Regions from separate parts of the Burkholderia cepacia ATCC 25416 genome, predicted to be linked through region 1. Evidence: predicted binding sites of a transcription regulator. Region 1 holds the regulator's gene; the other holds the start of a gene.
What was found. The regulator FliA, encoded in region 1, starts transcription of late flagellar genes. The targets are predictions, from matches to a motif close to CTAAAGTTTNNNNNNNNNNNGCCGNTA.
Positions count from the first base shown of each region.

Region 2: a site for FliA is predicted at 2,439-2,465, ahead of flgK (flagellar hook-associated protein FlgK). Genes of this name have one in related genera too.

Region 1 covers NZ_CP012981.1:1,094,044-1,098,236, forward strand. Annotated here, with positions in the region: gene flhF (flagellar biosynthesis protein FlhF) at 1-845, shown strand, start outside; gene APZ15_RS04915 (nucleotide-binding protein) at 838-1,656, shown strand; gene APZ15_RS04920 (RNA polymerase sigma factor FliA) at 1,679-2,413, shown strand; S-adenosyl-L-homocysteine riboswitch at 2,513-2,638, shown strand; gene ahcY (adenosylhomocysteinase) at 2,671-4,089, shown strand.
Region 2 covers NZ_CP012981.1:651,842-656,034, reverse strand. Annotated here, with positions in the region: gene APZ15_RS02990 (flagellar basal body P-ring protein FlgI) at 1-348, shown strand, start outside; gene flgJ (flagellar assembly peptidoglycan hydrolase FlgJ) at 349-1,332, shown strand; gene APZ15_RS02980 (flagellar brake protein) at 1,550-2,305, shown strand; gene flgK (flagellar hook-associated protein FlgK) at 2,522-4,193, shown strand, end outside.

The DNA of each region.
Region 1 (4,193 bases):
CCGCGCAGCTCGTGCGGATGCTGGTCGACAACATGCCGTCCGGCGACGGCGCGCAGAGCTTCGAGCAGGCGGCCGAATGGGCGCAGTCGGTGCTCGCGGCGAACCTGCCGGTGCTCGACAGCGAGGACGCGCTGATGGAGCGCGGCGGCGTGTTCGCGCTGATGGGGCCGACGGGCGTCGGCAAGACCACCACCACCGCGAAGCTGGCCGCGCGCTGCGTGATGCGCTTCGGCGCGAGCAAGGTCGCGCTGCTGACCACCGACAGCTACCGGATCGGCGGCCACGAACAGCTGCGCATCTTCGGCAAGATCCTCGGCGTGCCCGTGCACGCGGTGAAGGATGCGGGCGATCTCGCGCTCGCGCTGTCCGAGCTGCGCAACAAGCACATCGTGCTGATCGACACGATCGGCATGAGCCAGCGCGACCGCGCGGTATCCGACCAGATCGCGATGCTGCACGGCGCGAACGCGCCGGTGCAGCGCCTGCTGCTGCTCAACGCGACGAGCCATGGCGACACGCTCAACGAAGTCGTGCAGGCGTACCGCAGCGCGGGCGAGCATCCCGACCTGGCCGGCTGCATCCTCACGAAGCTCGACGAGGCGACCCACCTCGGCGGCGTGCTCGACACGGTGATCCGCTACAAGCTGCCGATCCACTACGTGTCGACCGGCCAGAAGGTGCCGGAGAACCTGTACGTCGCATCGACCCGATTCCTGCTGAAGAGCGCGTTCTGTGTGCCGCGCGACGGCTCGCCCTTCGTGCCGCAAGACGAGGACATGCCGACGCTGCTTTCCGCACTGACCGCACGTTCCACCGCCGAGCTGCACGAGGTGCGATTTGGATAAACAAATCATCGACCAGGCCGAAGGGCTGCGGCGCCTGCTGGCCGGGCGCGCGTCGCGCATCGTCGCGGTGACGGGCGGGCCGGCGGGTGTCGGCTGCACGTCCACCGTCGTGAATCTCGCGGCGGCGCTCGCGTCGCTCGGCAAGGACGTGCTCGTCGTCGACGAGCGCGCCGACGTGCATTCGGCCAGCGCGACGCTCGCGGGCGCGTGGCTGCGTGACGGCGAACGCACGCGGGTCGCGGCCGGCTTCGGCCTGTGCGCCGCCGCGCGGCTCGCGCGCGCCGGCTACACCGACGCGCAGCTCAGCGATTTCATCGACGGGCCGGCCGACATCGTCCTCGTCGACGCGCAGCTCGGCGCCGACGGTTCGTTCTCGGCGCTCGCCCGCGAAGCGCACGACGTGCTGGTCGTGACGCGGGTCGCGGCGCAGGCGATCACCGAGGCATACGCGTGCATGAAGCGGCTGCATTTCGCGCATGCGTTCGCGCAGTTCCGCGTGCTGACCAATCACGTCGGCAGCCACGCGGATGCGAAGGTCGCGTTCGACAACCTCGCGGGCGTCGCGAGCCGCTACCTGACGGTGTCGATCGCCGACGCGGGCTGCGTGAGCGCCGATCCGCTCGTCGAGCATGCGCGGGAGCTGACGCGCGCCGCGGTCGACGCGTTCCCGTCGTCGGCCGCCGCGCGCGACTACCGGCAGATTGCCGCCGACCTGCTGTACTGGCCGATGCGCCCGCGTTCGGGTGCGGGCCGCGCCGTGCACGCGGGCGGCAAGCCGTCGTATGAGGCGGGCGCGGCACACGCCGCGTGAGTGCCACCGGAAGGAGAGAGCCATGATGTACAACGCTCAAGGAAAGATGTCCCAGGCCGACGTGCTCGCGCAATATGCGCCGCTCGTGCGCCGCCTCGGACTGCAGCTCGTCGCGAAGATGCCGGCGAGCGTCGACCTCGACGACCTGATCCAGGCCGGCATGATCGGCCTGATGGACGCGGCCGGCCGCTACAAGGAGGACCAGGGCGCGCAGTTCGAGACCTACGCGACGCAGCGCATCCGCGGCGCGATGCTCGACGAGCTGCGCAGCAACGACTGGCTGCCGCGCAGCCTGCGCAAGACGTCGCGCGAGGTCGAGCACGCGGTGCACCAGGTCGAGCAGCATCTCGGCCGCTCGGCGAGCGAGACCGAGATCGCGCAGCACCTGAACATGCCGCTCGACGAGTACCAGGGGATGCTGCAGGACCTGCACGGCAGCCAGCTGATCTACTACGAGGATTTCGACCGCGCGGCCGACGACGAGCCGTTCCTCGACCGCTACCGCGTCGACCACGCGGACCCGCTGTCGGCACTGCTCGACGAGCACCTGCGCGAAGCGCTCGTCGAGGCGATCGAGCGGCTGCCGGAGCGCGAGAAGCTGCTGATGTCGCTGTACTACGAACGGGGTCTGAATCTGCGCGAGATCGGCGCGGTGCTCGAAGTGAGCGAATCGCGCGTATGCCAGCTGCACAGCCAGGCCGTCGCGCGCCTGCGCGCGCGGCTGCGCGAACAGGCGTGGGTCGGCGCGGAATCCTGACCCTTTACCGTTCCTGACGGCCGCGCGCGTCGACGCCGCGCGTTCGGCATCTGCATCCGTGTGCGCATTCCGCGCGCCGATTTGCTACAATCCCCTCCGTTTTCCGAGGAGCGTTGCGACGGACCTCTGCGTCCGCCAGGCTCGGAAAGCTTCACCAAGCAGCCGTGCGGCGCGCGTATCGCGACCGTCGCACCGGCCCCGCTTCCTGAACGGCGCTCACGTCACCAATCTAGAAACTTTTTAGAAAGGAGGGCGTGATGAACGCCATTATCGATTCCAAGGCTTCCAACGATTTCGTCGTCGCCGACATGGCGCTGGCCGGCTGGGGCCGCAAGGAACTGAACATCGCCGAGACCGAAATGCCGGGCCTCGTGCAGATCCGCGACGAATACAAGGCGCAGCAGCCGCTGAAGGGCGCGCGCATCGCGGGTTCGCTGCATATGACGATCCAGACCGGCGTGCTGATCGAGACGCTGAAGGCGCTCGGCGCCGACGTCCGCTGGGCGTCGTGCAACATCTTCTCGACGCAGGACCACGCGGCTGCCGCGATCGTCGAAGCCGGCACGCCGGTGTTCGCGTTCAAGGGCGAATCGCTCGACGAATACTGGGAGTTCTCGCACCGCATCTTCGAATGGCCGAACGGCGAATTCGCGAACATGATCCTGGACGACGGCGGCGACGCAACGCTGCTGCTGATCCTCGGCGCGAAGGCCGAGAAGGATCGTTCGGTGATCGCGAAGCCGACCAACGAGGAAGAAGTCGCGCTGTACAAGTCGATCGCGAAGCACCTCGACGCGGACCCGACCTGGTACTCGACGCGCCTCGCGCACATCAAGGGCGTGACCGAAGAAACCACGACCGGCGTGCACCGCCTGTACCAGATGGAAAAGGACGGCCGCCTGCCGTTCCCGGCGTTCAACGTGAACGACTCGGTCACGAAGTCGAAGTTCGACAACCTGTACGGCTGCCGTGAATCGCTGGTCGACGGCATCAAGCGCGCGACCGACGTGATGATCGCGGGCAAGGTCGCGGTCGTCGCGGGCTACGGCGACGTGGGCAAGGGCTGCGCGCAGTCGCTGCGCGGCCTGGGCGCGACCGTGTGGGTCACCGAAATCGATCCGATCTGCGCGCTGCAGGCGGCGATGGAAGGCTACCGCGTCGTGACGATGGAATACGCGGCCGACAAGGCCGACATCTTCGTGACGGCCACCGGCAACTACCACGTGATCAACCACGATCACATGAAGGCGATGCGCCACAACGCGATCGTCTGCAACATCGGCCACTTCGACTCGGAAATCGACGTCGCGTCGACCCGCCAGTACCAGTGGGAAAACATCAAGCCGCAGGTCGACCACATCATCTTCCCGGACGGCAAGCGCGTGATCCTGCTGGCGGAAGGCCGCCTCGTGAACCTCGGCTGCGCGACCGGCCACCCGTCGTTCGTGATGTCGAACTCGTTCGCGAACCAGACGCTCGCGCAGATCGAGCTGTTCGTGCGCGGCAACGAGTACGAGAACAAGGTGTACGTGCTGCCGAAGCACCTCGATGAAAAGGTCGCCCGCCTGCACCTCGCGCGCATCGGCGCGAACCTGTCCGTGCTGTCCGACGAGCAGGCTTCGTACATCGGCGTGCAGAAGGACGGCCCGTTCAAGCCGAACCACTACCGCTACTGATCCGATGCGCCGCCGCCGCGGTGCCGTGCGCGCGTCGCCGACGCGCACCCGGCACGGCGGCACGGCGCGGGATCGCCGGCTGCCGCGGCGCGCCTTCGGGCACC
Region 2 (4,193 bases), 440 kb from region 1:
GCGGCGAAGGTGATCCTGAACGCGCGCACCGGCTCGATCGTGATGAACCAGATGGTCACGCTGCAGAGCTGCGCGGTCGCGCACGGCAACCTGTCGGTCGTGGTCAACACGCAGCCGGTGGTGTCGCAGCCGGGGCCGTTCTCGAACGGGCAGACGGTGGTGGCGCAGCAGTCGCAGATCCAGCTCAAGCAGGACAACGGCGCGCTGAAGATGGTGACGGCCGGCGCGAATCTCGCCGACGTCGTGAAGGCGCTGAACACGCTCGGCGCGACGCCCGCGGACCTGATGTCGATCCTGCAGGCGATGAAGGCCGCCGGCGCGCTGCGCGCCGACCTGGAGATCATCTAAATGGCAGCCTCTCTTCCGAACGCGAACGACCTCACGCAGCGCTTCGCGCTCGACGTGCAGGGTTTCGACGCGCTGCGCGCGCAGGCCAAACAGTCGCCGCAGGCCGGCGCGAAGGCGGTCGCCGGCCAGTTCGACGCGATGTTCACGCAGATGATGCTCAAGAGCATGCGCGACGCGTCGCCGGACGGCGGGCTGTTCGATTCGCATACGTCCAAGCTGTACACGTCGATGCTCGACCAGCAGCTCGCGCAGCAGATGTCGACGCGCGGGATCGGCGTCGCCGACGCGCTGATGAAGCAGCTGCTGCGCAATGCGGGGCAGGGCGCGGGCAGCGACACGGCGGCCGACGTCGGCGCGGCCGGCCTGGGCGCGGGCGGCCTCGGCACGTCGGGTAACGAAGGCGGCCTCGCCGCGATGAACGCGATGGCGAAGGCCTACGCGAACGCGGCGAACAACGGCGGGCTCGCCGGCACGCGCGGCTACTCGGCCGGCAGCGCGCTGACGCCGCCGCTGAAGGGCGCGAGCGGCGTGCAGGACGCCGACGCGTTCGTCGACCGGCTCGCGGGCCCCGCGCAGGCGGCCAGCGCGTCGACCGGCATCCCGGCGCGCTTCATCGTCGGCCAGGCCGCGCTCGAGTCGGGCTGGGGCAAGCGCGAGATCCGCGCGAGCGACGGCTCGACCAGCTACAACGTGTTCGGCATCAAGGCGACCAAGGGCTGGACCGGCCGCACGGTGTCGGCGCTGACGACGGAATACGTGAACGGCACGCCGCGCCGCGTGGTCGCGAAGTTCCGCGCGTACGACTCGTACGAGCACGCGATGACCGATTACGCGACCCTGCTGAAGAACAATCCGCGCTACTCGGGCGTGCTGAGCGCGAGCCGCAGCGTCGAAGGCTTCGCGCACGGGATGCAGAAGGCCGGCTACGCGACCGACCCGAACTACGCGAAGAAGCTGATCTCGATCATGCAGCAGATCGGCTGACGGCCCGTCGGCCCGCGCCGTTGCCCCTTTCGGACCGCGCCCGGCAGCCCGCCGCGCGCGGTTTCAACGTTTGCGCGAAAAAAATCCCCGTTTCGATCTAAACTTTCGGTCAGCACTGCCGCTAAGTGTGAGAGACCTGCGACCGGGCCCCCGTTCTGGCCCGGTTTTATCGCGCACCGGTTGCCCGGGCGCCCATGACAAGAAAGACCGGCTAGCCATGAATATCGAAACGTCGACGGACCCCAGCCTGGATGCAGGCCACTCCGGGCCCGACTATGCCCGCCGCAATCCGCTGGAAATCGGCGTGCAGCTGCGCAACCTCGTCAATCGCGGCGATTTCCTGACCGTCCAGTATCCGGGCGGCCAGCTCGTCACGCGCCTGCTCGAGGTGGATGTCGGCGCGCGGACGTTCACGTTCGACTGGGGCGCGCTGTCCGAGCAGAACGCCGGCATCCTGGGCGCGTCGCACTGCACGTTCGCGGCCGCGCCGGAGGGCGTGCGCGTCGAATTCTCCACGGGCACGCCGCGCGAGACGCGCTACGAGGGGCTGCCCGCGTTCGTCGCCGATTTCCCCGACGTCCTGATGTGCATCCAGCGCCGCGAGTATTTCCGCGTCGATGCGCCGGTCGTCGATCCGTACGTGTGCCGCGGCAAGCTGCCGGACGGTGAGAGCTTCCTGTTCGAGGTGCACAACCTGTCGCTCGGCGGCGTGGGGCTGCGCACGGCGGACGAACGCGTCGAGGCGCTCGAGGTCGGCACGCTGCTGCCCGACGTCGAGCTCGAGCTGACCGGCCACGGCAAGCTGTCGCTCGACCTGCAGCTCGTGTCGCAGCGTTCGACGCAGATGCCGAACGGGTCGCGGCGCTACCAGCTCGGCTTCCGCTACATGTCACTGCCGGGCAGCGCGGAGAACACGCTGCAGCGGCTGATCACGCAGCTCGAGATGAAGCGCCGCTCGCTCGCGCGGGCCTGACGCGCCCGCGGCGGCCGGCCCCGCCCGGGGCCGCTCGAGGCCGCCCGCGCGCCGTCCACGCACCGCCGCCGGCCCGGGCCGCCGGGCGTTTCGACCCGCCACGCGCGAGCGCGCGTCGAGCGTGCATTTTTTCCTCAATTTTTTCGATCCGCGGCCGTTATACCGGGAGTCACGCAACCCGGCGGCCGCAGCGCGGCCGGCTCATCAGGATCGCGCATGTCCAACACACTCATGAACCTCGGCGTCAGCGGCCTGAATGCCGCGCTCTGGGGCCTCACGACGACCGGCCAGAACATCAGCAACGCGGCGACGCCGGGTTATTCGGTCGAACGCCCCGTCTATGCCGAGGCAAGCGGCCAGTACACGAGCAGCGGCTACATGCCGCAGGGCGTGAACACCGTCACCGTGCAGCGGCAGTACAGCCAGTACCTGAGCGACCAGCTGAACGGCGCGCAGACGCAGAGCGGCGCGCTGTCGACTTGGTATTCGCTCGTCACGCAGCTGAACAACTACATCGGCAGCCCGACGTCCGGCATCTCGACCGCGATCACGAACTACTTCACCGGGATGCAGAACGTCGCGAACAGCGCGTCCGACGCGTCGGTGCGGCAGACCACGATGAGCAATGCGCAGACGCTCGCGAACCAGATCACGGCGGCCGGCCAGCAGTACGACGCGCTGCGCCAGAGCGTGAACACGCAGCTCACGAGCACCGTGACGCAGATCAACGCGTACACCGCGCAGATCGCGCAGCTGAACCAGCAGATCGCGTCCGCGAGCAGCCAGGGCCAGCCGCCGAACCAGCTGATGGACCAGCGCGACCTCGCGGTGTCGAACCTGTCGAACCTCGCGGGCGTGCAGGTCGTGCGCAACAGCGACGGCTACAGCGTGTTTCTCGCGGGCGGCACGCCGCTCGTCGTCGCGAACAAGAGCTACCAGCTCGCGGCCGTCACGTCGCCGTCCGATCCGAGCGAGCTGACCGTCGTGTCGCAGGGCATCGCCGGCGCGAACCCGCAGGGGCCGAACCAGGCGCTGTCCGACGCGTCGCTGTCGGGCGGCACGCTCGGCGGCCTGCTCGCGTTCCGCAGCCAGACGCTCGACCCGGCCGAAGCGCAGCTCGGCGCGATCGCGACCAGCTTCGCCGCGCAGGTCAACGCGCAGAACGCGCTCGGCATCGACCTGTCGGGCAACGTCGGCGGCAACCTGTTCACCACCGGCACGCCGATCACGTACGCGAACCAGGGCAATACCGGCAACGCGGCGCTGTCCGTGTCGTTCGCGAACGCGTCGCAGCCGACCACGAGCGACTACACGCTGTCGTACGACGGCACGAACTACACGCTGACCGACCGCGCGAGCGGCGCGGTGGTCGGCCAGTCGGCCAGCATGCCGGCCTCGATCGGCGGGCTGAACTTCTCGTTCTCGTCCGGCGCGATGAACGCCGGCGACAAGTTCACCGTGCAGCCGACGCGCGGCGCGCTGAACGGCTTCGGCCTCGCGACGTCGAACGGCTCCGCGATCGCGGCGGCGTCGCCGTACGTGCCGTCGGCCGCCAAGACGAACACGGGCACCGGCACGATCGGCGGGCTGACGGTCACCAGCGCGACGGCCGCGGCCAATCCGCACAACTACACGATCACGATGGGCGGCACGACCGCCAGCCCGACCTACACGGTCACCGACAACACGGCCGTGCCGCCGACGACCAGCGCGGCGCAGCCGTACCAGTCCGGCACGCCGATCACGCTGACGGCCGGCGTCACGGTCACGGTGTCGGGCGCGCCCACGGCCGGCGACACGTTCACGGTCGCGCCGAACACGGGCGGCACGAACGACGGCAGCAACGCACTTGCGCTGTCGAAGCTCGTCAGCGCGAAATCGTTCGGCA